3 regions of the Mesorhizobium sp. AA23 genome follow, and region 1 is predicted to be linked to each of the others. Evidence: predicted binding sites of a transcription regulator. Region 1 holds the regulator's gene; each other region holds the start of a gene.

Evidence for each region. The regulator PhoB, encoded in region 1, activates phosphate uptake and scavenging genes when phosphate is short. The targets are predictions, from matches to a motif close to TGTCATNNANCTGTCAT.
Region 2: a site for PhoB is predicted at 1,631-1,647, ahead of A9K66_RS10165 (esterase-like activity of phytase family protein). Genes of this name have one in related genera too.
Region 3: a site for PhoB is predicted at 7,314-7,330, ahead of A9K66_RS15345 (alkaline phosphatase). Genes of this name have one in related genera too.

Annotation. Positions count from the first base shown of each region.
Region 1 covers NZ_LYTP01000001.1:485,558-495,292, forward strand. Annotated here, with positions in the region: gene xylF (D-xylose ABC transporter substrate-binding protein) at 77-1,117, opposite strand; gene A9K66_RS02310 (ROK family transcriptional regulator) at 1,465-2,706, shown strand; gene A9K66_RS02315 (hypothetical protein) at 2,722-3,084, shown strand; gene phoB (phosphate regulon transcriptional regulator PhoB) at 3,081-3,770, opposite strand; gene phoU (phosphate signaling complex protein PhoU) at 3,790-4,494, opposite strand; gene pstB (phosphate ABC transporter ATP-binding protein PstB) at 4,515-5,318, opposite strand; gene pstA (phosphate ABC transporter permease PstA) at 5,315-6,166, opposite strand; gene pstC (phosphate ABC transporter permease subunit PstC) at 6,170-7,156, opposite strand; gene pstS (phosphate ABC transporter substrate-binding protein PstS) at 7,219-8,277, opposite strand; gene A9K66_RS02350 (response regulator) at 8,797-9,735, opposite strand, start outside.
Region 2 covers NZ_LYTP01000011.1:34-9,768, forward strand. Annotated here, with positions in the region: partial or broken gene A9K66_RS31130 (IS5/IS1182 family transposase) at 1-76, shown strand, start outside; gene A9K66_RS10165 (esterase-like activity of phytase family protein) at 90-1,571, opposite strand; gene A9K66_RS10170 (LacI family DNA-binding transcriptional regulator) at 1,816-2,841, opposite strand; gene A9K66_RS10175 (Gfo/Idh/MocA family oxidoreductase) at 3,039-4,070, shown strand; gene A9K66_RS10180 (sugar phosphate isomerase/epimerase) at 4,070-4,975, shown strand; gene A9K66_RS10185 (substrate-binding domain-containing protein) at 5,069-6,082, shown strand; gene A9K66_RS10190 (ATP-binding cassette domain-containing protein) at 6,167-6,961, shown strand; gene A9K66_RS10195 (ABC transporter permease) at 6,961-8,013, shown strand; gene A9K66_RS10200 (UvrD-helicase domain-containing protein) at 8,056-9,735, opposite strand, start outside.
Region 3 covers NZ_LYTP01000014.1:3,594-13,328, reverse strand. Annotated here, with positions in the region: gene A9K66_RS15375 (NAD-glutamate dehydrogenase) at 1-992, opposite strand, end outside; gene A9K66_RS15370 (peroxidase-related enzyme) at 1,118-1,681, shown strand; gene A9K66_RS15365 (YciI family protein) at 1,895-2,218, shown strand; gene A9K66_RS15360 (DUF1062 domain-containing protein) at 2,578-3,204, shown strand; gene typA (translational GTPase TypA) at 3,261-5,090, opposite strand; gene A9K66_RS15350 (hypothetical protein) at 5,285-5,569, shown strand; gene A9K66_RS15345 (alkaline phosphatase) at 5,668-7,242, opposite strand; gene A9K66_RS15340 (MFS transporter) at 7,379-8,662, opposite strand; gene A9K66_RS15335 (TetR/AcrR family transcriptional regulator) at 8,741-9,358, shown strand; gene A9K66_RS15330 (hypothetical protein) at 9,571-9,735, shown strand, end outside.

The DNA of each region.
Region 1 (9,735 bases):
TCAGTACGCCCGAAAGCCTTTGGAGAAACGCCGCGGCTGTCGGGCCGCGGCGCTGCGTTTGAACCTGACGGCCAGCTTAGTTGCAGACCGCGACGCTGCCGGCGGCAACGCCCGCGCAGACTTCATCCTTCTTGATCCAACCCGCGTCGATGACGAGGTTGAGATTATCCTTGGTGATCGCGACCGGGGTCAGGAACAGCGACTTGACGGTGTTGCCGCCAGGCGTCGTGAAGTCCTTGGCGCCCGCGATGTCGGTCATCTTCTTGCCGTCGGCGAGCTGCGAGGCGATCTCGGCGGCGTGCTTGCCGAGCTCGCGCGCGTCCTTCCACACCGACACCGTCTGGGTGCCGAGCGCGATGCGGTTGAGCGCGGCATGGTCGCCGTCCTGGCCCGAGACCGGAACGGTGCCGGCCAGCCCTTGCGCCGTCAGAGCCGCGACGACGCCGCCGGCGGTGCCGTCATTGGCCGCCACCACCGCGTCGACCTTGTTGTCGTTGGCGGTCAGGAACTGCTCCATGTTCTTCTGCGCATTGGCGGGAAGCCAGCCATCGGTATAGGCCTCGCCGACATTCTTGATCTTGCCGCTGTCGATGGCTTCCTTCAGCACTTCCATCGAGCCGGAGAACAGGAAATCGGCGTTCGGGTCGGCGCCCGAGCCCTTGATGAAGACGTAATTGCCCTCGGGCTTGGCCTTGAACACCTCGCGGGCCTGCATGCGGCCGACTTCCTTGTTGTCGAAGGTCAGATAAAACACGTCCTTGTTCTCGATCAGGCGGTCGTAGCCGACGACCGGAATGCCTTCGTCGAGTGCCTTCTGCACCGCCGGCCCGATGGCGGAGGCGTCCTGCGCCAGGATTATCAACGCATTCGCGCCCTGCGAGATCAGGCTTTCGACGTCGGTCAGCTGCTTGCCTGGATTGGACTGTGCGTCGGCGGATATGTACTTGTCGCCGGCGGCCTCGATCGCCTTCTTCATCGCCGCTTCGTCGGTCTTCCAGCGCTCTTCCTGGAAATTGGACCACGAAACGCCGATCACCTTGTCCTTCGCCTGCGCGACCGACACCAACGTCAACGACATGGCGACGCCCGCCAGAATGGCGGCTGCGAATCTCTTCATGATATCCTCCCTGCGCCCCTTGCGGCGCGACCCAGACTGGCCCGAAGGCGATGAGGCTTTTTTTCGAGCCTCGAAAAAATACTGATCTAACGCTAAAGCGCTGTCAACTGCAATTCTGACGGTTTTTGAGGTGGTCACGTACTTTTTTCGAGGCCCGCAATAAATAATGACAGTGCCGACCGCTTCTGCCACTATCGCGGAACAGTTCGGGAGGAGGCGCAGCCCGGTCCACCGAAACTTGTAAGACCAGGACGGTTCGGGTGCCGGCGTGCGGGACTGAACCGATCTGGCGCGTCGCCGAGTCCTGTGCATGATCGAGAGGCCGCGCTGACTGGGAGGAGACAAAAATGTCGGTCGGAATCCGCCACGACGATCTGCGTCGGCGCAACCGCGCCATGGTGCTCTCGGCCGTGCGCCGGGCCGGCCAGCCGTCGCGCACGGAAATCGCCGCGACCACCGGGCTCAGCCATTCGACCATTTCGGCGATCTCTTCCGACCTGATCCAGGAAGGCGTCTTGGCCGAGAGCAAGCCGAGCGAGACCGCGTCTCTGAAGCGCGGCCGGCCACAGGTGGGCCTCGCGCTCAAGCCGGAGGCGGCGGCGGTGGTAACGGTGGTGCTGTCGCTCAATTTCCTCTCGGTCGCCGTTATTGATTATGCGGGTCAGGTCATCGCCGAGGAGCAGCGCCGCCTCGATACGCTCACCATGCCGCGCAACGAGCTGATCGGCGAATGCTTGGCGATCGTGCGGCGCCGGCTGGACGATCCGGACCTCGACGTCGGCAGCGTCGCCCGCATCGCCATGGGCATCCAGGGCATCACCGATTCCCATGCCCGCGCCATGCTATGGTCGCCGATCACGCCGCTGACCGACATTCCCTTCGCCGACATCCTGGAAAAGGAATTCGGCATTCCGGCCACCATGGAAAACGACTGCAACATGATGGCTGTGGCGCTGCAGTGGCGCGATCCCCACCGCTATCGCGACAATTTCATCGCCATTCTGCTCTCGCACGGCATCGGCATGGGCCTGGTGCTGAAGGGCGAGCTGTTCACCGGCACACATTCGTCCGGCGGCGAGTTCGGCCACATGATCCATCGTCCGAGCGGCGCGCTTTGCCGTTGCGGACGCCGCGGCTGCGTCGAGGCCTATGCCGGCAACTACGCCATCTGGCGCAGCGCCATGAAGATGAGCGAGGACGCCGAGCCGGTCGATGTCGGCGACGCCGACATGCGGGCGCTCGCCGCCAAGGCGCGCGAGACAGATGGCCCGGAGCGCGAGGCCTATCGCCGGGCCGGGGAGGCGCTGGGCTTCGGCCTCGGCAGCCTGTTCGCGCTGATCGACCCGGCGCCGGTCGCCATGGTCGGCGTCAGCGCCGCCGCCTTCGACCTGATCGAGCCGGCGCTGCGCGAGGCGATCGCCCAGACCGCCGGCGGCCAGCATTCAAATTCGATCTCCTTCGATACCGAGCCGAACGAATTGCCGCTGATCCGCGAAGGCTGCGCCGTGCGCGCGCTGACCTTCGTCGACCAGGAGATTTTCGCGCCGGGCGTGCAGGCGAGAAGCGGCGCGGGGAAGAATGTCGCCTGAGGCCGACGAGTGCCTATGATGAAGAGCTACAAGAACCGGCTTGGCGTAACCTATTATCTGCCTGACTTCGGCCCTCCCGCTCGCTGGCTCATGAGTGTCACGCCTGGGGGCGCGGATTTGCCAACCCTGTACTATTTCGAATGCGATGCCGAGAATCTTGGTCGTCGGGCAATACACATATACGCCGATGGCCGCATGCTCCTCGCATATCCCGGAGGCCTCGACGGCGACCACTTGCCCGAGGGGGAGCTGCCTACGGTGGAAGAGGCCGAGCACGATGGTTTGCAAACCCGCGAGATTGCCAAAGCGGAGTTCGACGCGCTTTGGGCTGCACTGTCTCGCCTGGAAGGCACGGATGAACTCCAGGCCGGCGGCTAATCTTCCCTGATCGCGTAGCCCGCCCCACGGATGGTACGTATGACGTCCGGCATGCGGCCGTTGTTGACCGCCTTGCGCAGGCGGCCGACATGCACGTCCACGGTGCGCTCGTCGATATAGATCGTCTCGCCCCAGACATTGTCGAGCAGCTGGCTGCGCGAGAACACCCGGCCGGGATGCCGCATCATGAATTCCAGCAGCCTGAACTCGGTCGGGCCGAGCCGGATCTCGCTCTTCTTGCGGTAGACGCGATGCGATTCGCGATCGAGCACGATGTCGCCGACCTTGAGCACGCTGGACAGCACCTCCGGCTTGGCGCGGCGCAGCAGCGCCTTGACCCTGGCCATGAATTCCGGCGTCGAGAACGGCTTGACCAGATAGTCGTCGGCGCCGGTCGAGAGGCCGCGCACCCTGTCGCTTTCCTCGCCGCGCGCGGTCAGCATGATGATCGGCAGGCGTTCGGTCTCGGGCCGCATCCTGAGGCGCCGGCAAAGCTCGATGCCGGACACCGCCGGCACCATCCAGTCGAGCACCAGAAGGTCGGGCACATTCTCCTGCAGGCGGATCTCGGCCTCGTCGCCGCGCGTCACCACCTCGACCTGATAGCCCTCGGATTCGAGGTTGTAGCGGAGCAGCACCCCCAGCGGCTCCTCGTCCTCCACCACCATGATGCGTGGCGCGATCATTTAGCAGGCACCTTCGCTGTCAGGCCGCCGGCGCCGACATCGCCGTCTCGTCCTGCTTAGGACGATTCGCCGGCAATTGCGTGCCGGTCAGCACATAGTAGGCGTTCTCGGCGATGTTGGTGACGTGGTCGCCTATGCGCTCCAGATTCTTGGCGCAGAACAACAGATGCGTGCAAGCCGTGATGTTGCGCGGATCCTCCATCATGTAGGTCAGGAGCTCGCGGAAGACGGAGGTGTATTTGACGTCGATGCGCTCGTCGTCGTTGCGGAGCTTGGCGAGCGCCGTAGAGTCGCCGGCCGTGTATTCCTCGATCACGCCCTGCACTTGGATCAGCACCAGCTGCGCCATCGAATCGATGGAGTGCGAAAGGTCGCGCGGCGCGGCGCTGATGCCGACCGAGCCGACGCGCTTGGCGATGTTCTTGGCAAGGTCGCCGATGCGCTCGAGATCGCCGGCCATGCGGATGGCGCCAACGACGCTGCGCAGGTCGTCGGCCATCGGCTGGCGTTTGGCAATCAGCGTGATGGCGCGATCGTCGAGCTCGCGTTGGCGCGCGTCCATGATGGCATCGTCGGAGACCACGCGCTGCGCCAGCGCGTTATCGGAATTCAGCAGAGCCTTGGTCGACGCGCCGACCATCGAGCCGGCAAGATCGCCCATGTCGCGGATGAGCTGGCTGATCTGCCTCAGATCCTCGTCGAAGGAAGCGACCGTATGGGCCATGGTTATGTCCTCGTATGAACTCAGCCGAAGCGGCCGGTGATGTAGTCCTGCGTGCGCTTCTCGCGGGGCGAGGTGAAAATCTTTTCGGTCCGGTCGAATTCGATCAGCTCGCCGAGATACATGAACGCCGTCTGCCGCGAGACGCGCGCCGCCTGCTGCATGTTGTGGGTGACGATCACGATCGTGTAGTCGGCCTGCAGCTCGTCGATCAGCTCCTCGATCTTGGCGGTCGACAGCGGATCGAGCGCCGATGCCGGCTCGTCGAGCAGGATGACCTCCGGCTTCACCGCCACCGTGCGGGCGATGCAGAGCCGCTGCTGCTGGCCGCCCGAAAGGCTCTGGCCGCTGGCGTTGAGCTTGTCCTTGACCTCGTTCCACAGCGCGGCGCGCTTCAGCGCCTGTTCGACGCGATTGTCCATCTCGGCCTTGCTGATCTTCTCATACAGCCTGACGCCGAAGGCGATGTTCTCGTAGATCGACATCGGGAACGGCGTCGGCTTCTGGAACACCATGCCGATCTTGGTCCTGAGCAGGTTGAGGTCCTGCGAACGGTCGAGGATGTTCTTGCCGTCGAGCAGCACCTGGCCTTCGGCGCTCTGCTTCGGGTAGAGCTCGTAGATGCGGTTGAGCACGCGCAGCAGCGTCGACTTTCCGCAGCCCGAAGGTCCGATGAAGGCGGTGACGCTGCGCTCGGGCAGCGACAGGTTGATGTCCTTCAGCGCCTTCGACTGGCCATAGTAGAAGTTGAGGTTCTTGACTTCGATCTTGGCCTTCTCGGCGGTCGTCTCGGCTACGTTCAGGTCGGTGGACAACATCGGTTTCATCTGTCCTCTCTGCGTCCGGTAAGGCTGCGGGCGAAGATGCTCAGCCCGAGAACCGTCAGGGTGATTATCAGTGCGCCCGTCCAGGCCAGTTGCTGCCATTCCTCATAAGGGCTCAGCGCAAACTGGAAGATGGTCACCGGCAGGCTGGCCATCGGCGCGTTGAGATTGCTCGACCAGAACTGGTTGTTGAGCGCGGTGAAGAGCAGCGGCGCCGTCTCGCCCGAAATCCGGGCGATCGCCAGCAATATACCGGTGACGATGCCGGACAGTGCGGCGCGATAGGCGACCGAGCGGATCACTACCCAGCGCGGCGCGCCGATGGCGGTGCCGGCCTCGCGCAGCGCGTTGGGCACAAGGTTCAGCATGTCCTCGGTGGTGCGCACGACGACGGGGATCACCAGGATCGACAGCGCCACCGCGCCGGCGATCGCCGAGAAATGACCCATCGGCCGCACCATCAGCTCGTAGACGAACAGGCCGACAATGATCGATGGCGCCGACAACAGGATGTCGTTGATGAAGCGCACCACCGTCGTGAGGCGCGAGAAGCGCCCGTACTCGGCCATATAGGTTCCGGCGAGCACGCCGATCGGCGTGCCGACGACGATGCCGATCACGGTCATCACGATGCTGCCGTAGATGGCGTTGAGCAGGCCGCCGGCGTCGCCGGGCGGCGGCGTCATTTGCGTGAACACCGAAAGCGAGACACCCGAGAGCCCCTTATAGAGAAGGGCGCCGAGGATCAGCGCCAGCCAGACGAGGCCGATGCCCGCCGCTATGGTGCAAAGCGCCATCATCACGGCGTTCTTGCGCTTGCGGCTTCGGTGGAGCGATGCGGCTGTCGACATCGGTCAGGCTCCCGTGCGGCTATCGATGCGCAACAGCATGTAGCGTGCGAGCGCGAGGATGATGAAGGTGATGATGAACAGGATCAGTCCGAGCGCCACCAGCGAGGACGTGTAAAGCTCGCCGTCGGCTTCGGTGAATTCGTTGGCGATGGTCGCCGAGATCGTCGTGCCGGGCGCAAACAGCGAGGCGCTGATGCGGTGCGCATTGCCTATGACGAAGGTGACGGCCATCGTCTCGCCGAGCGCGCGGCCAAGACCGAGCATGACGCCGCCCATGATGCCGACCCGCGTATAGGGGATGACCACACGCCGGGTCACTTCCCAGGTCGTGCAGCCGATGCCGTAGGCCGATTCCTTCAGCACCGCTGGCACCGTGTCGAACACGTCCTTGGTGATCGAGGTGATGAAGGGCAGCACCATGATGGCGAGGATCAGCGACGACGTCAGCAGGCCGATGCCGTAGGGCGGACCGGCAAACAGGCTGGCGAGACCCGGTATGCCGTGGAAAAGATTGATGATGAACGGCTGTACCGTCGTCTGCAGGAATGGCGCGAAGACGAACAGGCCCCAGATGCCGTAGATGATCGAGGGAATGCCGGCGAGCAGCTCGACCGCTATGCCGATCGGGCGCCTGAGCGGGCGCGGGCAGAGCTCGGTCAGGAAGACGGCGATGCCGATGCCGATCGGCACGGCAATGAGGATGGCGATGGCCGAGGTGACGACGGTGCCGTAGATGGGCGCAAGCGCGCCGAAATTCTCGGTGACCGGATTCCAGGATTCAGTCGTCAGGAAGGAGAAGCCGAACTTCGATAGCGCCTCCCACGAGCCGGCGATCAGCGAGACCGCGACGCCGCCCAGAAGAACCAGCACGAGTATGGCGGAGAGGCGCGTGACCGTTCGGAAGATCGTGTCGGTCAGGGCGAAGCGGCGCACCGTCGCTTCCCTGGTCCGTATGGCGGACGATGTCACGGCTTCGGAAACGGCTGTCATTTGCCCTCGCATTTCGAAAGAGACAGGAGGGCGCCCGAGGCGCCCTCCTTATTCCGGAGGAATTACATGCCGGAGTAGAGCGGCTTGCCGTTGCTGTCGACGATGTCCTTGCTCCACATTTCCTCGACGCTCTTCACGACCGCGTCGGGCATCGGAACATAGTCCAGCTCGGCGGCCATGTCGTCGCCCTTGGCGTAGGACCAGGCGAAGAACTTGAGCGCTTCGGTGGTGGCCGCCGCATCGTCGGGCTTCTGGTAGACGAGGATCCAGGTCGCGGAGGTCATCGGCCAGCTTTCAGCACCAGCCTGGTTGGCCAGGATGACGCCGTAGCCAGGCTTGGAGCTCCAGTCGGCATTGGCTGCAGCGGCCGAGAACGCGGCAGCGGTCGGCTCTACCTTCTTGCCATCCTTATTGATCAGGTCGGTATAGGTGAGCTTGTTCTGTTTGGCATAGGCATACTCGACATAACCGATCGCGCCACCAGTCTGCGCGACGTTGTTGGCGACGCCTTCGTTGCCCTTGGCGCCGATGCCCACCGGCCACTCGAGCGCGGTATTGACGCCGACCTTCGACTTCCAGTCGGCGCTGACTTCGGCCAGATAGTAGCTGAAGTTGAACGTGGTGCCCGAGCCGTCGGAACGGTGCACGACCGCGATCGCCTGGTCGGGCAGCTTGACGTCGGGGTTGAACTTCTTGATCGCCTCGTCATTCCAGTTGGTGATCTTGCCGACGAAGATGTCGGCCAGCGTCGGGCCGTCGAGCACCAGTTCGCCCGGCTTGACACCTTCGAGGTTGACGACCGGAACGATGCCGCCCATCACCATCGGGAACTGCGCGAGCCCGGTCGACTTGAGATCCTCGCCCTTGAGCGGCGCGTCCGAGGCGCCGAAGGTCACGGTCTTGGCCTTGATCTGCTTGATGCCGCCACCGGAGCCGATCGACTGATAGTTGAGACCGATGCCGGTCTCCTTTTTGTAGACGTCGGCCCACTTGGCGTAGATCGGATAGGGGAAGGTAGCGCCGGCACCGGAGATGTCGGCCGCCATAGCGGCGGAGAGGGAAAGGGTGGATGCCGCAGCCATTGCAATCGCAACGGCCGCCGAGCGGATGAAATGTCTCATGTGGCCTGCTCCTGTTCGGAATATGGTCTTTCGGCAACCCTTTTCTGTCGGCGCCTGACGAGCGCAATAGACGTCGATTATTACAGTCGCATGACAGTTTCGTGTCAGCCCGGTAACGCCTGAACGGGGATGCCTTGGGGGGGCCTGCGGCCGCCATTTGCGGACCCAGCCGAAGTTTGCCGCCGGAATCAGTAGCTTGTCCGACTTTTGAATCAAAAATTATCCTGGCGGCCGGATCTCCGGCCGCCGGGAAATAAAATCCGGACGAGAGCGCGTTGCCTGTGCGCCAGAGCGGATCATGGCCTGGCCATCGCCGAAAACAGGTCCGTTGGGGTAGAGTCGACGCTGTTCCTTGCCGGCGGTCGCTGCTCCCGCCCGTAACCGAAGGGCGGAATCGACAGCAGCCATTGTCCTGACCTGGCCTTCGTTTTGTATGGTGCGATCACACCATATGTCTGCGTTGGACGCCCGCCGACGGACCTCGTCGATGACGCCGTGAACGGCCGCGCAGAAAGGCTGTTATCCGGCGCTGCGGCGGACTTCCGCGTCCGACCCGAGCCATCTTTCAAGCTTCTCGAGCAGCGCCTTCGGGCTGATCGGCTTCGGCAGGTAATCGTCCATGCCGGCTTCCAGGCAGCGCTCGCGGTCGCCCTTCAGTGCATGCGCGGTGACGCCGACGATCGGCACATGCGTGCCCATCTCGGCTTCGAGCCGGCGGATGGCCGCGGTCGCCTCCAGGCCGCTCATCTCGGGCATCGACACATCCATCAGGATCATGCGCGGGTTAAGCCTGCCGAAGGCGTCCAGCGCCTTGCGGCCGTTGCCGACGATTTCGAACTGGTATCCGGTCTCGCCCAGGATTTGCGTGAACACCATCTGGTTCACCTCGTTGTCCTCGGCGACGAGAATGTCGAGCCCGGCCTCCGCGCCGGCCAGGCGTGCACGGGCACGCGCCGGCGGCGGCTGCAGCAGGACGCGATCCGCCGCGGTCGCCTGCGCCGTGGACGCCTGCGGCGCGCCGGCCCCGGTCTCGACGTCGCCGGTCAAGGCCGGATGGATGGCCGCCGTGCTGTGGCGATGACGCTGGATGGTGGCGACCAGCGTCTCCAGCAAGATCGAGGAACGCGCCGGCTTGATCAGCTGCGCATCGATGCCGAGATCGCGGTAGGCGGCGCTGGCGAGCGACTGGTCGACCGAGGTCAGCATGATGATCGGCGTGTGCGCGAGGCCGGCGGTGTTGCGCACGATGCGCGCCATTTCGGCGCCGGTCATGCCCGGCATCTGGTAGTCGAGCACGACGCAGTCGACAGGCACGCCGTAGGCGGCAGCCGCAATCAGCACCTTCAGTCCCTCGGCGCCGCTTTCGGCCGCGCAGGAATCGAAGGTCCACGAAGCCATCTGCTCGCTGAGGATCGCGCGGTTGACGGCATTGTCGTCGACGATCAGCACGCGCGCGCC
Region 2 (9,735 bases), on a different contig from region 1:
CACACGCTTCGATCGTCGCGCCGGCCACTTCCTCGCCTTCACCCATCTCGCCGCAGCTATGTTATGGATGCGCTGAATGTCGATTCAGCCTAGTTTGCGGCGAGACTGTTCCCCGACAGGCCGGGCAGGGTAACCCGATAGACCAGGAAGGTGGTGTCGACATCGGCGCCATCCTCGGCCTTGTACGGGGCACCGACCTGGAAGCCGTCCTGGGTGAGAAAGTCGTTGTCGTTGGCGACGAACAGGAAATAGTCGTCAGGCAGCTTCGGGTCCAGCACGCTCACCAGCGACATCGCCTCCCACTTCTCCGAGAGGTTGTTCCTGTCGTTCGGCGCGCCGTTGTGCAGGCCGAAACGGCCGAGTTCGCCCTTGTCGTTGATGTCGATGAACGAGGTGAGCTTGGCCGGCGTCACCGACGGATCGAGCACGCCTTTCGGCGCAACCGGCTTGTCGGCGGCGTCGAATGGGCCGTTGGCGATATCGGTGGCCGCGGACAGGTCGACGATCTCGATCTTGCGGTAGACCGACTCGGCGTCCTTCAGCCCCTGGCCGTTGCCGCTGTCGCGTGCCAGCATCAAAAAGCTCTTGTCGGACAGCGCCACGATCTCGCTCTGCGCGGCCACTTTGATCTTGCCCTTGGCGTCCTTGAACACCGGCAGCGGTACGACATATTCGTGCGCCAGCTTGAGGTGGGCGAGGTCGGAGGCGTCATAGACCAGCGCGCGGGTGTTCCGGCGGGTCGAGCCGGAATCGCCGCCATCCTGGCGCGGCGCCGACTGCAGCACGGCGATCAGGAACTTGCCGTCCGGCGTCATCGACATGCCTTCGAGGCCTTGATTGTTCTGGCGGCCGGTCTCGGGATCCTTGGGATCCGGCTCGGCGGCACCCGGGCCAGGATTGTCGGAAGCGAAGTTCGGCTTGCCATGGCGTATCGGCACCAGGGCCGCCGGCGGCTGCGTCGCCGACATCAGGCGGCCGTCGGCCGAAAAGCGATAGATGTTGGGGCCATATTCGTCGGAAATGAACATGGTGCCGTCGGGCAGGCGCACGACCGCCTCGTCGTCGAGCGAAAGCTTGCCATTGTCGGCCTGCGGCAGGATCGGCATGTCGCCGGCAGCGGGGCGCACGCCGTTGAGCGGGTCGAGGCCGGTGGCGTCGGCGCCCTTGTCGTCGGTCAGGAGCATGGTGTCGACGAGCGTTGCCTTGACGCCCGACTGTTCCTGGCCGGCGGCGGGCGCCGCGCCCGGAGGGGTCGGGGTCAGCTCGATTGCAATGGTGTTCAAGCGGGGCCGGTAGTCGGTGGTGCCGGCGACGTTGTAGCCGCGGTCCGGCAGCAGCCAGAGCGAGCCTTTGTAGCCGGCGCCGTCACGCGCCCAGCTCTTGGCGTCGATTGCCATGCCGGAGCCCGAACCAAAGGTCTCGCCGAATTTGTCCTTCTGGCTGGCGGGGATGCGGCCAACGCAGACCAGCCCCTTGTTGACATAGCCAACACCCTCGGCGAGCGCAGGGCTCAGCACGGTGAACAGGGCGATTGCCGCGCCAAGCGCGACGGTTCGGTTGAGGTGCTTCATGATGTCCCCATGTGACGAGCAGAGCCGGAATGGCGTCACATCGGGTCTAGGACGCGAACATCATACTTGCGTGACAGGAGTGGGGCTCCTTCCTTCTCCCCATGTGGGAGAAGGTGGATCGGCGCGCAGCGCCGAGACGGATGAGGGGTGTTCCAGCGGAGCGAGACGTTGGCTTTCCCTGGAGCACCCCTCATCCGTCGCCTTCGGCGACACCTTCTCCCGCAAGGGGAGAAGGAGAGGGTGCTCAATCGCTCTCGCGCGCGACGAGCTCCAGCGGCCAGACTTCGCGGATCGTGCGTGGCCCCTCCGGACCGGCATGGGCCGGGAGTGACGCCAGCAGCATCTCGGCCAGCCGCCGGCCCATCGGCTCCAGCGCCGGACGGAAGGCGGTCAGCGTCGGCGAGAAGTAGCGGCAGAGCGGCGTGTCGACGATGACGATCACCGCGATGTCGTGGCCGGGCCTGATGTCCATCTCGGCCAGTGCCTTGCAGCCGCCGAGCGCCATCGCGTCATTGTTGAAGATGATGGCTGTCGGCCGGTCCTTGGAGAGCATGACACGCGGCGTCACCTGGTAGCCGCCGGTCTCGTTGATGAAGCCGTCGGCGATCAGGCCGGGGTCGACTTCGATGCCGTGCCGCTTCAGAGCCTTGCGGTAGCCGTCGAGGAACAGGTAGCCGAAGTTGAGATCAAGCGAAGGGCGGATGGCAGCTATGCGGCGGTGGCCGCGCGCAACCAGCCGGTCGACGGCTTCATCACCCGCCCTCTCGAAATCGATATCGAGCGAAGGATAGGTGTCGCCGCCGGATTGACTTCGGCCAAGCGTGGCGAAGGGAAAGCCGGCCTTGCTCAGATAGTCGATCCGATCGTCTTCCCGCCGTGTATTGGCCAACACGACCGCGTCGGCCCGGCGCGTCTCAACCACGCGGCGCAGCCGCTCCTGCTGATACTGGCCGGGCTCGCCCATGACGACCATCAGATCCAACTCATGCTCGGCGAGCCGCGCCTGCAGGCCGGTCAGGAACGGAATGAAGAACGGCTCGCCATATTGCTGGTCGCCGGGATGCGGTTGCAGCATGAAGGCGATCGAGCGGGTGGCGCCCTGGCGCAGGCTGCGGCCCGACTGGTTGGGCGAATAGTTCAGCTTCCTGGCCGCCTCGAGCACGCGCTGGCGCGTCTCCGCATTGACGTCGGCGCGGCCGTTCAGCGCGCGCGACACGGTGCCGATCGAAATGTTCAGGTGACGCGCGAGATCGTGGATGCTGGACGCCAAGGTAGGTTCTCCCCCTGACCTCGCTAGCACCGGCCGTCCTTCAGGCCAAGCAGTGCATGTCGATTTTCGCGAGCAGGTGATTGACATTCTACGCCATCGGGTGTGTTCTCGTAAACGTTTACGGAAAAACGTTTACGGTGAAGCCGGAAATGCCGTGACACTCGGCCTGGAGGGGCCGAGCGGAGGAGGAGCGCTGGATGATGAAGGTCGTCCTGGTCGGGTGCGGAGCCATGAGCAGGCAGTGGCTCGATGCCGCGAGGCAGATCGACGGGCTTGCCATTGCCGGCCTTGTCGATCTCGATGCCGATCGGGCGCAGGCGAGGGCGCGCGAGTACGAGCTCCCCAATGCCGTCATCGGCACCAGCCTCGATGCCGTTCTCGATCAGACCCGGCCCGATGCCGTGTTCGATGTCGTGGTTCCTGCTGCGCGGCGCCAGGTCGCGCTTTCGGCCTTTGCCCATAACTGCCATCTGCTCACCGAAAAGCCGCTTGCCGACAGCCCAGAAAATGCGCGCGCCATCATCGAAGCGGCGCGCCGCGCGGGGCGGGTCCATGCCGTGGTTCAGAACCGGCGCTATGTCGCCAATGTCAGGCGGATCCGGCGGTTCCTCGATTCCGGCGCCATCGGCAAGCCGACCAGCATCCATGCCGACTTCTTCGTCGCGCCGCACTTCGGCGGCTTTCGCGAGGAGATGCGCCACGTGCTTTTGCTCGACATGGCGATCCACACGTTCGACGCCGCCCGCTACATGGTCGCCGGCGAACCGGCCGGCGTCTATTGCCAGGAGTGGGAGCCTGCCAATTCCTGGTACCGTCAGGGCTCGTCGGCCAGCGCGGTGTTCGATTTCGGCGGCGGCAAGGTCTTCACCTATGCCGGCTCCTGGTGCGCGGACGGTTTCCGCACGAGTTGGGAAGGCAGCTGGCGCATCGTCGCCGAGCGCGGCAGCCTGTTGTGGGACGGGCATGACGGGTTGAAGGCCGAGGTGGTTGCATCCGGCCGCGACGGTATCATCGACAAGACCCAGTCGATCGAGGTGCCGGCGCTCGACGCGGCCGACAGAGTCGACGGCCATCTCGGCATCATCCAGGATTTCATGCGCGCGATCGAGACCGGCACCGAACCGGAGACGCGCGGCACCGACAACATCAAAAGCCTAGCCATGGTCTTTGGCGCCATCGAAAGCGCAGAGACCGGACGCCGCGTCGCAATCGCAAAGGAAACGCCGTGATGCCGAACCCGCTTCTCGACATCAGGATCGGCACCATGGTGCGAGCCAATCTCGACGACCCGGCCGCCTATGTGAAACAGATCCTGCCGCTCGGCTTCGAGAGCATCCAGCCCTTTTTCTGGCAGACGCTGGGCGGCAAGGACCTAAAGCGCCTGGCGGGCGAAATCCGCGAAGCGATCGGCGATGCGGACGTCGCCGTCTCATCGATCGGCGTGTTCGGCAATCCGCTGGAGAACGGCGAGGTCGACCGCGGCGTGCTCGCGGCGTGGGAGACCGTCATCGACAACGCACATCTGTTCGGCACCACGATGGTCTGCGGCTTCACCGGCCGGCTGCGCGGCAAACCGCTGACCGACAGCCTGCCCCGCTTCCGCGAGGTCTGGGGGCCGCTGGCCAGGCGCGCCGCCGACAAGGGCGTGCGCATCGCCTTCGAGAACTGTGCGATGGACGGCAACTGGGCGAGCGGCGACTGGAACATCGCCCACAACCCGGACGCCTGGGAGCTGATGTTCAACGAATTGCCCGACGACAATCTCGGGCTCGAATGGGAGCCCTGCCACCAGCTCGTCTATCTGATCGACCCGATTCCGCAGATTCGCAAATGGGCGCCGCGTATCTTCCACGTCCACGGCAAGGACGCCACCGTGCGCTGGGACGTGATCCGCGAGCACGGCGTGTTCGGACGCCTGCCATTCGTGCAGATGCGCAGCCCCGGCTTCGGCGACAGCGACTGGACCCGGGTGATCAGCGAATTGCGGCTGGCCGGCTACAAGGGCGCCATCGACATCGAAGGCTGGCACGACCCGGTCTATCGCGGCGACCTCGAGATGACCGGTCAGGTGCGGGCGCTGGGCTATCTGAAGCAGTGCAGGGGAGGAGCCAGCTACCTGCCCAATCCGGTGTGAGGACCGGCCGGCGGGAGGAGCCGGCCACCAAGACTACGGCCGAAGCAATCGTCGAAACCCTCTGTTGCGAGGGACCAAAAGGGAGGAACGTGCATGAGCATCACGACGAGAAGGACTGTTCTGCGCTCGACCGTCGCGGCGGCTGCTGCGGCGCTCTGCGCCTCGATTTCCACCTTGCCGGCAAAGGCGCTTGACGCCCAATGGTGCAAGGACGTCCATATCCGCTTCTTCGTCGGCGGCGCCGAGGGCGACGCCTTCGGCACCATCGTCTACAATGGCGCCAAGCAGGCGGCGGCCGATCTTGGGCCGAAGGTCGACTACATCTTCTCCCAGTGGGATGTCGAGAAGATGGTGCAGCAATTGCGCGAGGCGGTCGCGGTCAAGCCGCAAGGCATCGCCATGATGGGCCATCCGGGCGATGCCGCGATCATGCCGCTGGCCGAGCAGGCGCATAAGGACGGCATCAAGATGATGTACCAGAACGTGCCGGTGCCGAAGGTGGTGGAAGCGTTCGGCGGCGGCTATGTCGGCGCGCAGCAGGAGCAGCAGGGCCGCGCGCTCGGCGCCGAGGCGTTCAAGCTCGGCAAGCTCAAGGCCGGCGACAAGGCGATCATGATCGGCCCGTTCGAGAACGAGAATCGCGGCGCGCGCGAGCGCGGCACGGTCGCGGCGCTGAAGGAGGCGGGCGTCGAGGTGATCCAGCTGTCCTCGCCGCCGAGCGGCGAATGGGCGTCCGACCCGAACCTTGCCATTCCGGTGATCACGGCGGCTCTGCTCAACCACCCCGACGTCAAGGCGGTCGGCTATCCCGGCGGACAGATGCTAGGCAACGTCGCCACCTATATGCAGGCGGCGGGACGCAAGCCCGGCGACATCTTCAACTTCGGCTTCGACACCAGCCCGCAGATCGTCGAAGGCTTCAAGGGCGGCTGGGTGCAGCTGACGGCCGACCAGCAGCCTTTCCTGCAGGGCTATCTGCCGATCTTGAGCCTTTGCCAGCAGGTGGTGCTGGGTCTGGCGCCGATGAATGTCGATACCGGCGCCGGCTTCGTCACGCCGCAGAATTACGAGATCGTCGCCGAGCTGGCCAAGCAGGCGCTGCGTTGACCTCCCAGGCGGTCGGTCGGGGTTGGGCCCGGCCGACCGGATCGCCGGCAAGCGGCCGATAACACAATTGGAAGCGAGGATCGCATGGGCGAACGCATCATCGAACTGCGCGATATCAAGAAATCCTACGGCCAGGTCTATGCGCTGGGCGGCGTCAACCTCAGCGTCGATCGCGGCGAGGTGGTCGGCTTGATCGGCGACAACGGCGCCGGCAAATCGACGCTGATCAAGATCCTATCCGGCGTGGTCAAGCCGACAAGCGGCGACATCCTCGTACGCGGCAAGCCGGTGACCGGATGGAGTGCCGCCCGCTCGCGCGATGCCGGCATCGAGACGGTCTTCCAGGACCGCGCTTTGGCCGTGCAGCAGACGATCGTGCGCAACATCTTCATGGGCCGCGAGCTGACCGGCTTCATGGGCTGGCTGAAAGTCAACAAGGAGATCGAGGAGGCAAGCCGGCTGATGCGCGAGATCGGCTTCACATCGAAAGTGTTCACGCCGCATTCCATCGTCGGCCAGCTCTCGGGCGGCGAGCGTCAGGGTGTGGCGATCGCGCGCGCCATCTACAAGCAGGCGGAGCTGATTATCCTCGACGAGCCGACGACGGCGCTGTCGCTGACGGAGACCGCCAAGGTCTTCCATTTCGTGCGCCAGGTGCGGGCGAGTGGCCGCTCGATCCTGTTCATCGGCCACAACATTCATCATGTCTTCGACATCGCCGACCGCTTCGTGGTGCTCGACCGCGGCAAGGTGGCGTTGACGGCTGACCGCAGCGAGGTCAAGTCAGCCGACGACCTCATCAACTTTATGGAAGAGATCGCGCATCCGGGTGGCCTGCCAGGGCTACACGAGGCGGGCGGAGCGGAGCAGAGAGCGTGATGAGCAAGGCCATGGAACCCGATCTGCAAACACCTCTGGGAAGAGCAAGCGGCCCGACAGAATCAGGCAAGCAGTGGAGTCATCCTTCCGATCACTGGCTGCGCGGCTTCGTCCTCGACAATCGCGCGGCGCTAGGCACGCTCGCCGTGTTCATCGTCATGATGGCGATCTTCATGATCGCCAACCCGACCGTCTTCACCACCTGGTATCTTTACAGCTCGGTGCTGACGACGCTTCCCGTCGCGCTGTTCGTTGTCGTGCCGCTGGTCTTCGTAGTCACCTGCGGCGAGATCGACCTATCGTTCCCGGCGACGATGGGTTTCGCCTCATGGGCCTTCGCGATCGTCGTGCAGGCCGGCTACGATCCGTTCCTCGGCATCGCCGCGGCGCTTCTCACCGGCACGCTGCTCGGCTTCCTGGTCGGATCGCTGGTGGTCTATGGCGGCCTGTCGTCGCTGATTGCCACGCTCGGCATGAACTTCCTGCTGCGCGGGCTGATCCAGATCATCAACGAGGGCAGGTCGACGGCGCTGACCAATCTGGCCGACAGCTCAGCTTACGCGATCTTCTCCAGCCAGCTCTGGGGCATCCCGGTGCAGATCTTCTGGGCGATCGCCTTCGTCGTGTTTTCGGCGCTGCTCTACAACCGCCACCGCTTCGGCGCCCAGGTCAAGGTGGTCGGCGACAATCCGGACAGCGCCAAGCAAATGGGCATCGACGTTCAGCGCGTCCGGGTCAAGGTGTTCGTCTTCACCGGCATCGGGGCGGCGATCGCCGGAACCTTCTCGGTGATGATCAACTTCACCTGGTGGCCGACGGCGGGCGACGGCTACCTGCTGCCGGTGCTGGCATCGGTGTTCGTCGGCGGCACGCCGACGTGGGGCGGTATCGGTACAGTGGTCGGCGGCGCGATCGGCGCGGTCACCGTGTCGTTCATCCAGACCGGCGTCGTCGCCGCGGGCCTCAGCGGCTTCTACGTGCAGTTCTTCAACGGGCTGATCATCATCCTGTCGCTGCTCGGCCACAAATGGAACCAGGCGCGGTATCGCTGAGAGGCTGCGGTTTTCGGACGGTAATCCGTTGGCGGCCGCCGCTCAAACGCTGGTGACAAACCCGTCCAGCACGCGTTTCTGGCCGGCCTTGTCAAAGTCGATGGTCAGCTTGTTGCCGTCGATGGCGGCAATGTTGCCGTTGCCGAATTTCTGGTGGAAGACGCGGTCGCCGAGCTTGAATGGCGAAGGTGTGTCGGCGACCGATTTGGCGACCAGCTCGCCTTCGATGGTGCGGCCTTTCACCGAGGTGCGGCCAGCGCCATAGCCGCTGTCGGTCTCGCCATAGCCGATGCGTTCGACCTGGTGGCCGGAGCGTGTGCCCCAGTTGCGGTCGGTCGCTTCGGTGCGGTTCGCCTGCGCGCGCTGCCAGCCGGGTGTTGCATAGGTGTTGGAGAAGCTGCCGGGTTTTTCCGCGCCGATATTGTCGAAGCGCGAGGCGCCGTAGGGATTCTGCCGGCCGCCGCCGCGGTCTGAGGCGAAGGAGCCGCCGCCATAGGGATTGCCATAGCCGCCATAGGAATTGCCGCCATCGGCGACATCGACATGGGCTTCCGGCAATTCATTGACGAAACGCGACGGAATGGTCGATTGCCACAGGCCGTGGATCTGGCGGTTTGAGACGAACCAGACGTGCAGGTTCTTTTTCGCGCGCGTCAGGCCGACATAGGCGAGGCGGCGTTCTTCCTCGAGGCCGGAGCGGCCGCCTTCGTCCAGCGCGCGCTGATGCGGGAACAGGCCTTCCTCCCAGCCGGGCAAGAATACGGTCTCGAACTCAAGCCCTTTCGCCGAATGCAGCGTCATGATCGAGACCGCATCGAGCGATTCGCCCTGCTCTGCCTCCATGACCAGCGCGACATGCTCGAGGAACGAACGCAGGGATTCATACTCCTCCATGGAGCGGATCAGTTCCTTGAGGTTCTCCAGCCGCCCGGGCGCTTCGGCCGAACGGTCGTTCTTCCACATGTCGGTGTAGCCGCTCTCCTCGAGGATGGTCTCGGCGAGCTCGGTGTGCGGCGTGGTCTCCAGCGCCTTCTGCCAGCGCTCGAAATTGGCCGCGACCTCGCGCAGCGCGGCGCGCGGCCTCGGCTTCAACTCGTCGCTTTCGGCGAGTGTCGCCGCGGCCTCAAGCATCGGGATTTGCATCGCGCGCGCGGTGTCGTGGATCTGGCGGATGGTGGCTTCGCCGAGCCCGCGCTTCGGCACGTTGACAATGCGCTCGAAGGCAAGGTCGTCGCCGCTGTTGGCGACGACGCGGAAGAAGGCCAGCGCGTCGCGGATTTCCAAGCGTTCGTAAAAGCGCGGGCCGCCGATGACTCGGTAGCTCAAGCCGAGCGTGATGAAGCGGTCTTCGAAGGCGCGCATCTGGAAGGACGCGCGCACCAGGATCGCCATATCGTTGAGGTTGTGCTTTTGCCGCTGGTAGGCCTCGATCGCCTCGCCGATGGCGCGCGCCTCTTCCTCCGAATCCCAGGCGGCATGGACATGCACCTTATCGTCCTCGGGGTCGTTGCGGTCGGTGAACAGCGTCTTGCCGAAGCGGCCCTCATTGTGGGCGATAAGATGCGAAGCCGCACCCAGTATATGCGCGGTGGAGCGGTAGTTGCGCTCCAGCCTGATGATGGTGGCGCCCGGAAAATCCTTGTCGAAGCGCAGGATATTGTCGACCTCGGCGCCGCGCCAGCCATAGATCGACTGGTCGTCGTCGCCGACGCAGCAAATGTT
Region 3 (9,735 bases), on a different contig from region 1:
GTGAACAGGCCTACGATGCGCAGCTCGCCTGAAAGCACGCCCTTGGCGGTGTAGGTTTTGACGCCGATATAGTCGAGATAGATGCGCCGGTGCACCAGGGACTTGGCATTGGCCTTGGTGACGATCAGCGGTTCCGGCCCATGCAGGAAGGCGCGGATCTCCGGCGTTGTCGACACCGCCTCGGTGCCGCGCCTGAGAACCAGGACGTCGGGATCCGCGAGGATGCCGAGGCCGGGTTTGTCGGCGCGCTCCAGCATGCCGCTCTTCTCGCCGCCGGTGTAGTTGAACTCGCGCATGCCGAGGAAGGTGAAATTGTCGTCTCGCAGCCATTCGAGGAAGGCGATCGCCTCGGTGACATGCGCCTTGTCGAGCGGCACCGGCGCGTAGCGGAATTCCGAGATGGCCTGATCGAGCCGGGCAAGCATCGGCTTCCAATCGGCGACGGCGGCGCGCACCTGGTCCAGCAGCTTCTTCAGGCGGCCGGCCAGGGCTTCGGCCTGATCCGCCGAAAGGCGGCCGATATGGACGTGGACGACGCTCAGCCGGTCATGGCTGGTTTCGCCCTTGACGGAGCCGCCGTCTCCGAGGATCTCCTCGATGCCGCTCTTGCCGTGCCGGACGACGATAACGGGATGGGTGACCAAAAGCGGCTCGCCGGCGCTCTCGGTGATCTCGCCGAGGATGGAATCGAACAGGAACGGCATGTTGTCGTTGACGACGGTGATGACCGTCATCGGCCGGCCCTGGCGCGTCACGCCGGAATCCACGTCTATGGCAATGATGCAATCGCCCTTTCTGTGCCTGGCGACCGCCCGGCCGGCGAGATCGGCGGCGCGTTCGAGGTCGGCGACGTCATAGGCGGCGATGTCTTCGGCCGGCGTGCGGGCGAGGAGATAGTCGGCGAGCCTGCCGGGCTTTTCGCCTGCCCTTGCCGCGCCTCCTTTTGCCGGACTGGTTTTTTTCGGCTGGCTTGCGGTTTTCAGGCTGGCCATGATGTGAAGTCCCTCCCGTCACATGCTTTTGGGTCTATGGTAGCAGATGAGCGCTATTTGGCGACAAAGGTTTGACGACGCTTTAAGAAAATCGAACCGACGCTCACCCTGCGAGGAGAACGGATATGACCGACAGGATTACGGCGCTCGACCTGGCCCGGGCGGAGCTGAGCGAAGCGACGAAGGCTTATTTGGCCAAATGCGAGGAAAAGCTCGGCCTCGTGCCCAACGTGCTTCTGGCCTACGCCTTCGACGAGAAGAAGCTGCGCGCCTTCACCGACATGTACAACGAGCTGATGCTGGGCGAGTCCGGCCTGTCGAAGCTGGAGCGCGAGATGATCGCGGTCGCCGTTTCCTCGATCAACCAGTGCTACTACTGCCTGACCGCGCATGGCGCGGCGGTGCGCCAGCTTTCCGGTGAGCCCGCTCTTGGCGAGATGATGGTGATGAATTTCCGCGCCGCCGGCTTGCCCGAAAGGGAGACGGCGATGCTGGAATTCGCGGTCAAGCTGACGGAGGAGCCAGCCAAGATCGTCGAGGGCGACCGCGCCGCGTTGCGACAGGTGGGCTTCAGTGATCGCGACATCTGGGACATCGCCTCGACTGCCGCCTTCTTCAACATGTCGAACCGGGTGGCCGCCGCGGTCGACATGCGACCGAACCCCGAATACCACGCCATGGCAAGGTGAGGCTCACCGGCCTCACATTAGCAACGTCGAATTTCTCGTTGCCCGCCCCGCCGTTTGGGTCGATGATCAACGATTGCGGTTAGCCCGCGATGATTGCGGCTAGCTCGCATATCAACGATTGCGGCGTAGCCGCATATCGGATTGCGGCATAGCCGCATACCGCCAGGCGGCGCTGCCGCATCCCGGCTCGACGCCGCCGAAAGGGAGGAGAACATGGCGAAATTTCTCTATGTCTATCACGGCTCCGGCAAGATGCCGACCGAGGAGGCCGAGCGCAAAGCTGCGATGGATGCCTGGACCGGCTGGTACGACAAGCTGGGTTCGGCCGTGATCGACGGCGGCAATCCTGTCGGCATGTCGAGAACGGTGCTGCCCGGCGGCGCGGTCGAGAACAATGGCGGCAGCAATCCAACCGCCGGCTACACGATCGTCGAAGCGAAGGATATCGACGATGCCGTCGCCAAGGCCAGGGATTGTCCGATCCTGATGAACCCGGCCTTCAGCGTCGAGGTCGCGCCGATCATCGAGATGATGTAGCGCCAAAGCGCCCGAAGGTCGTCAGAGTGAAACACGGCGGGCGGCATACTCTTGCCCGCCCGCCGTCGCACGGCTAGAAGAGCCGATCCTTCCCGATTTCGAGTTTCACTTTGCCTCAGTAAACGCCGGTCTCGTCTACTCCCCGAAAGCACGCGCAGGCGCGCTTTGGCGGCGCCTGCATCATTTCATGTGTTCTTCAGGCGGCGGCTCGAGACCGGTTTGGCATTGCTGAGCCGCCGTCGCGCAATTGCGCGGGCGTCTGATTTTCAACCACTACAGCCTTTCGCCACACCGTGCCCGCATGGGCATCTCGGACATTGCCGCGCTGACGGACTTCCCGACGGGAAGGGCCTATCGGCATGTCTCGAACTTTGCGCATTCGCTGGGTGGTCGCGCCCGCAGTCGCGCCTCGACCTCTCATCAACTGCAATCGCTGCGGCGGCGTCAAACCTTACCAATGCAGCGGAAAGTTCCGCGTCAACGCCAACGGCAAGCGCATCGATGCCTGGCTGATCTATCGCTGCACCGACTGCGACAATTCCTGGAACCGAACCATTTTCGAGCGATGCAACCGTCGCGACATCGCACCGGCGCTGATGGCTGCACTGGAGCGCAACGATCCGACGCTGGTCCGACACTATGGCTTCGATGCCGTGGCGCTCAGAAATCGGGTCGGGCGGATCGAAGAATCTCCCGAAGTCACGGTGCGAAAGGAGCCGCTGGATGGCAGGCCGGAAGGCGCGACGGCGCTTTGGCTTGAGCTTCGGCTCGATGCCGCAACGCCCTTGCGGCTTGACCGCTTGCTCGCCGGCGAGCTCGGCATCTCCCGGTCGAGGCTGCAGGCCTGGGAAGCGCGGCGGTTGCTCGCCATCGAACCGTGCGGCGCCAAAGCCCTGCGCAGGCCGGTGCGCGACGGCATGGTCGTACGCGTCGACCTCTCCGGCGAGACCGGCCGTGACGCTGTCGTTTCGGCCGCATGTGCATGAAGTGAAAAGAGAGGGAGCGATGCCCCCTCCCTTGAGTAACTGCCTGGGCTAAAACCCTACGCCGCGCCCATCACCTTGGCCGACTTCTCGAAGCGCTTGCGCTCGTTCGGGTCGAGATAGAGCTTCCTGAGCCGAATGGTCTTCGGCGTCACCTCGACCAGCTCGTCGTCCTGGATCCAGGCCAGCGCGCGTTCCAGCGTCATGCGGACCGGCGGCGTCAGCTTCACCGCCTCGTCCTTGCCGGCGGCGCGGATGTTGGTGAGCTTCTTGCCCTTCAGCACGTTCACTTCCAGGTCGTTGTCGCGGGAATGGATGCCGATGATCATGCCCTGGTAAACCTTGACGCCCGGATCGATGATCATCGGGCCGCGATCCTCCAGGTTCCACATCGCATAGGCGACCGACTCACCCTGTTCGTTGGAGATCAGCACGCCATTGGTGCGGCCGGGCAGCTCGCCCTTGTAGGGCTCGTAGGCATGAAACAGCCGGTTCATCACGGCGGTGCCGCGCGTGTCGGTCAACAGTTCCGACTGATAGCCGATCAGGCCGCGGGTCGGCGCATGGAAGACAAGGCGCTGGCGGTTGCCGCCGGAGGGGCGCAGCTCGACCATCTCGGCCTTGCGTTCCGACATCTTCTGCACGACCACGCCGGCGTGCTCCTCGTCGACGTCGATGACGACTTCCTCGACCGGCTCCAGCAACTGGCCGTCATCGCCCTTCTGCATGACGACCCGCGGGCGCGACACGGCGATCTCGAAGCCTTCGCGGCGCATCGTCTCGATCAGCACGGCAAGCTGCAACTCGCCGCGACCGGAGACGAAGAAGGAATCCTTCTCCGGCGATTCCTCGATCTTGAGCGCCACATTGCCTTCGGCCTCGCGCAGCAGCCTGTCGCGAATGACGCGGCTGGTCACCTTGTCGCCCTCGGTGCCGGCAAGCGGACTGTCGTTGACCAGGAAGGACATGGTCACCGTCGGCGGGTCGATCGGCTGCGCATGCAGCGGCTCGCTCACGCTCGGATCGCAGAAGGTGTCGGCGACGGTGCCCTTCGACAGGCCGGCGATGGCGACGATGTCGCCCGCCTGGGCTTCCTCGATCGGCTGGCGCTCGAGCCCGCGGAAGGCGAGGATTTTCGAGATTCGTCCGGTCTCGATCTGCGTGCCGGCATGGTGCAGCACCTTGACCGCCTGGTTGGGCTTCAGCGAACCGGACTCGATGCGGCCGGTGATGATGCGGCCGAGGAACGGATTGGCCTCGAGGATGGTGCCGATCATGCGGAACGGACCGGGATGCACCGTCGGCGCCGGCACATGCTTGACGACGAGATCGAACAGCGGCGCAAGGCCATGGTCCTTCGGGCCTTCCGGATTTTCCGACACCCAGCCGTCGCGGCCCGAGCCGTAGCGGATGGGGAAGTCGAGCTGCTCGTCGGTCGCATCGAGCGCTGCGAAGAGGTCGAACACCTCGTTCACCACCTCGATGTGACGAGCGTCCGGCCGGTCGATCTTGTTGATGACGACGATCGGCCGCAGACCTACCTTCAGCGCCTTGCCGACGACGAACTTGGTCTGCGGCATCGGCCCTTCGGCGGCGTCGACGAGCACGATCGCCGAATCCACCATCGACAGGATGCGCTCGACCTCGCCGCCGAAGTCGGCGTGTCCGGGCGTGTCGACGATATTGATGCGGGTGCCCTTCCAGTCGACCGAGGTCGCCTTGGCCAGGATGGTGATGCCGCGTTCTTTTTCGAGGTCGTTGGAGTCCATGGCGCGCTCGGCGACGCGCTGGTTTTCGCGGAAGGCGCCGGACTGTTTCAGGAGTTGGTCGACGAGCGTGGTTTTTCCATGGTCGACATGCGCGATGATCGCGATATTGCGGAGGTTCATTGTCTGGTCTCGGGAGCGTTGCAGGCAGCAGGCCCGAAAGCGCCGCCTTTTTCGGTTGGGCGGCTCATACAAGGTTTTTCGCAATTGCGAAAGGGGAGGCCCCGCCCCAAATAAATGGTCACTGATTCTTAAACGTCTTGGTGTGAAATGATTCTGTTAACCAAGGGGGAACCTTTGAGGGGCCGGGCAATTTCATGTTCATGACCGATCAGATGTCCAGATTGCGTCCGGTTTTCGCGTGGGCAGCGCTTGGCGTGCTTGTTGCGGCTGGCGCCGCACAGTCGGCGGCTGCCCTGAGAGAAGCTGACCCCTCGCCCCGTGATGCCAAAACCGCGCAGCAGATGTTTGCCGACGCCCCGGACGGGGTCGACCCGATCGTCACCGGCCCGGTCAGCGCCGCCTTCAAGCAGCGCCAGAAGGCAGCCAACTGCGACACCGCCGTCTGGCCGAACATTCCCGCGACCTGCTATCCGGATTAATATTGCGACGGCTACCTGACAAAGGTGGCACTCCGGGACACCCCCCTGTGCCCTGCCGGACTGTCCGGCAGGGCACAGGGGGGTGCCTGGCGCCGACCCTAAGCCGACCGCACCGGATCGAGCGTGACCTTGTAGAGCTCGTTGTCGTCGCGATCCATCAGCCGCACCGTTAGCTGCTCGGTGGCGCCGGAAATGTCGACCAGGCCGAAGAACTGCAGGCCCGCTGATGGCGGCAGGTTCTGGCCCTGCTCGGCGCTCGGCGCCTTGATGAACTTCAGCTCGGGCCCGAAGGTCATGTCGAGATCGTTGGGACCGAAGGTGCCGGCGTGGATCGGGCCGGAGACGAATTCCCAGAACGGGTTGAAATCCTGGAACTGCGCCTTGTCCGGATTGTAGTAATGCGCCGCCGTATAGTGGACGTCGGCGGTCAGCCACACCGTGTTGGTGATGCCGGCGTTCTTGATGTAGCGCAGCAGGTCGGCGAACTCGAGCTCGCGGCCTTTTGGCGTGCCATTGTCGCCGTTGCTGACCGCCTCGGCTCCGGCCTTTTTGGCCGCGTCGTTCCAGACGACGAGGCCGAGCGGCATGTCGGCGGCGATGATCTTCCAGGTCGCCTTGGAATTCGCCAGCTCGCGCTTCAGCCACTGCGTCTGCTGCTCGCCGAGCATGCGCGACTTCGGCGTCAGCGTGTCCTCCATGTCGGGGCCGTTCGGGCCGCGATAGGAGCGCATGTCGAGGAAGAACACGTCGAGCAGCGGCCCGTGGGCGATCTTGCGATAGACGCGTCCCGGTTCCGAAGGTTCGTAGCGGATGGTCGTCATCTCATGGAAGGCGCGCGCCGCGCGGGCCGCCAGCACAGGGATGGATTTTTCCGTGTAGCGGTTGTCGGTCGTCAGGTCCTTCGAATCCGACCAGTTGTTCACCACCTCGTGGTCGTCCCACTGGTAGAAGGTCGGGCAGATGGCGCTAAGCGCGAGCACGTGCTTGTCCATCATGTTGTACTTCCACTGGTCGCGATACTCGTCCAGCGTTTCGGCAACCTTGCGCTTGCCGTCGATCATGACGACGTTCTTCCACTTGCCGCCGCCGGGCAGGTCGACCTCGTCCTTCATGGCGCCGTCGGCATAGATCGTGTCGCCGGAATGGAGGAAGAAGTCAGGCGTGTGCTTGGCGATGGTGGAGTAGGTCTTCATGCCGGTCTCGTCGATGCCCCAGCCCTGGCCGGCGGTGTCGCCCGACCACGCGAAGCGCACGTCGCGCTTCGACGCCGGCGCGGTGCGGAAACGGCCGACGATCGGCTCGGAGACGGCGTTGATGTCGGAAAGATCGGCGGCCGTCATCCGGTAGAAAATGTCCTGGTCGGCGGCGAGGTCGGTGAGCAGCCGCTTCACCGTATAGTCGCTGGCGGGCGAGGTATCGAGCGGCGCCAGCCTGACGGCGTCGGCGAAGCCTTCGGTGGTCGACACTTCGTACATCACGCGCGCCGGCCGGTCGGTGCGGGTCCAGACCATGCCGGAGGTGGCGTCGATATCGCCGGACTGGACGCCGTGGGTGAAGGCCGGGCGCTGATTGGCGCGCGAATAGTAAGGCAACGCGAGTCCGGAGGCGCCGACTAGGGCAAAGGCGCTGGCCGAGGTGACGAAAGCGCGGCGGGTTAACGAGAGCTTGTTCATGGCTGTCTCCGGATGGCGTTCAACGGGACCGCCAACCTCCGGCCTCAATGTTTCAGGCGCATATCGGAACCATGAAATTTTGATAACAGGTCACAGCTCTTCCCTTCTCCCCTTGCGGGAGAAGGGAAGTCGCGCTTTAGGCCGCCTGCGGTTCCGGCTCAAAAGCCGGCTTGCTCGTGTTGATCAAGAGCGAAATACAGGCCGCGGCTATGCCGGTCATGCCGGCGATCAGGAAGGCAAGCTCGTAATTGCCCTGCAATTCGCGCATCGTGCCGCCGAAGGCCGCCGCCGCCGCGGCGCCCACCTGGTGGCCAGCGACGATCCAGCCGAACACGATCGGGCCGCTGCGGTCGCCGAAAGCTTCGTTGGCGAGCCTGAGCGTCGGCGGCACTGTGGCGATCCAGTCGAGCCCATAGAGCACGGCGAAGATGATCAGGCTGACGGCCGAGAAGCCGGAATAGGGCAGATAGATCAGCGACAGGCCGCGCACGGCATAATAGACGCCAAGCAGCTTGCGCGGATCGAAACGGTCGGTGAGCCAGCCGGACAGCGTCGTGCCGATCAGGTCGAAGATGCCCATCATCGACAACAGCCCGGCTGCCTGCACCTCGCCGATGCCCATGTCGCCGCAAAAGGCGATGAGGTGCGTGCCGACGAGGCCGTTTGTGGTGAAACCGCAGACGAAGAATGTGGCGAACAGGTACCAGAACACCCTGGTTCCCGCGGCACGGCGCAACGTGTTCAGCGTATGCGCCAGGAAATTGCCTTGCGCGGCCGGCGACACCGGCGGCACGTCGTCGGCATCGGCCCCATAACGCACCTGGCCGATGGAAGCCGGGCGCTCCGGCACCAGCAGAAAGACCAGCGGCACGAGAGCCGCCGTGGCAATGGCGATGGCAACGGCGACCGGCTTCCAACCTCCCGACTGAGCCAGCGAGGCGAGCAGCGGCAGGAACACCAGCAGGCCGGTCGCGCTGGAGGCGGACATCAGCCCCATCACCAGGCCGCGATTGGTCTTGAACCAGCGATTGACGATGGTGGCGCCGAGCACGGTCGCGACCGCGCCCGAGCCGATGCCCGAAAATACCCCCCATGTGATCAGCAGATGCCACGGCTTGGTCATCAGCAGGCTGAGCGCTGTGGAGCCCGACATGATCAGCAGCGCGGCAAGCAGTGTGCGGCGTAGCCCGATCCGCTCCATCAACGCCGCGGCAAATGGCCCGGTGAGGCCATAGAGGAAGATGCCGACCGCGGCGGCAAGCGAGACGACATCGCGCCGCCAGCCGAAGCTCTCTTCCAGCGGCAGCATCATGACCGCCGGCGCGGAACGGAGTCCGGCGGCGATCAGCAGGCAGAAGAAGATGACTGCGACGACGACGAAGGCGTAGCGCTGGCCAAAGGGGCGGGAATGAGCTATCATGTTACTGACCGGTACGTTGCAGTGGAGCGGCGCCATTCATACGTACCGGTCAGTAACATTGTCAAGCGAGTTTGTTGAATGCCATCGGACAAAAAAATTGAAGCGTCGATCAGCGGAGCCGGCACGGCACCGGCGCCGAAGGCTGCCGACAAGATCCTCGACGTGGCGCGCGACCTGTTCTATCGCGAAGGCATCCGGGCGATCGGCGTCGACGAGATCGTCAGGCGCGCCGGCGTCACCAAGCCCAGCCTGTACCGGACCTTCCCGTCCAAGGACGAACTCGCCGCTTCCTATCTGCGCAAGTACGACCTCGAATTCTGGCAGCGGTTCGACGACGCCGTGGACGCGCATCCTGGCAACCCGCGCGCGCAGATCATCGCTTTCCTCACTCGCGTCGGCAAACGCACGCAGAGGCCGGACTATCGCGGTTGCGGCATGACCAATGCGGCGGTCGAATATCCCGAGCACGGCCATCCTGCGCGGGTGGTGAGCGAGAACAACAAGCAGGAATTGCGCCGGCGCCTGCGCGCCATGGCGGCCGCGATGGGTGCGAGTGATTCCGACACGCTGGGCGATGGGCTGCTGCTGCTGATCGAGGGCGCCTATATCAGCGGCCAATTGTTCGGCCTCGGCGGACCGGCGGCATCAGTCGCCCGTAACGCCGATCTGCTGATTGAAGCCAGCTTGAAGAACTAGTGTCCGCTGCTTCGGCGCTTTTCCTGCAACGTCGGCTGTTGGCGAAACCATCGAGGAGAGCGCCCCTCTCCCCGTCGCTATACAGGGAGAGGATGCCGGCAGGCAGGTGAGGAGCAGCACCGGCCTAGACAATTGACCCTTCGCGCCAACCCAGCTTCCTAGGCTCACGCGGGTTTTAACGCTACGCTGCTGCACCAAACGGAGGTCTTCGGATGCGCGCCTGGCTTGCTCTTACTGCCTTTGTCATCCTTGGTGGCTCGGCCCATGCCGGCGACATTTCCAGCGACTATACCGACCTCGACTGGAAGAAGGACTGCGTGACCTACGCGCAATCGGAAGAAGGCGACGGCGACTGGGCGAACCTCGCCTGCGCCGGC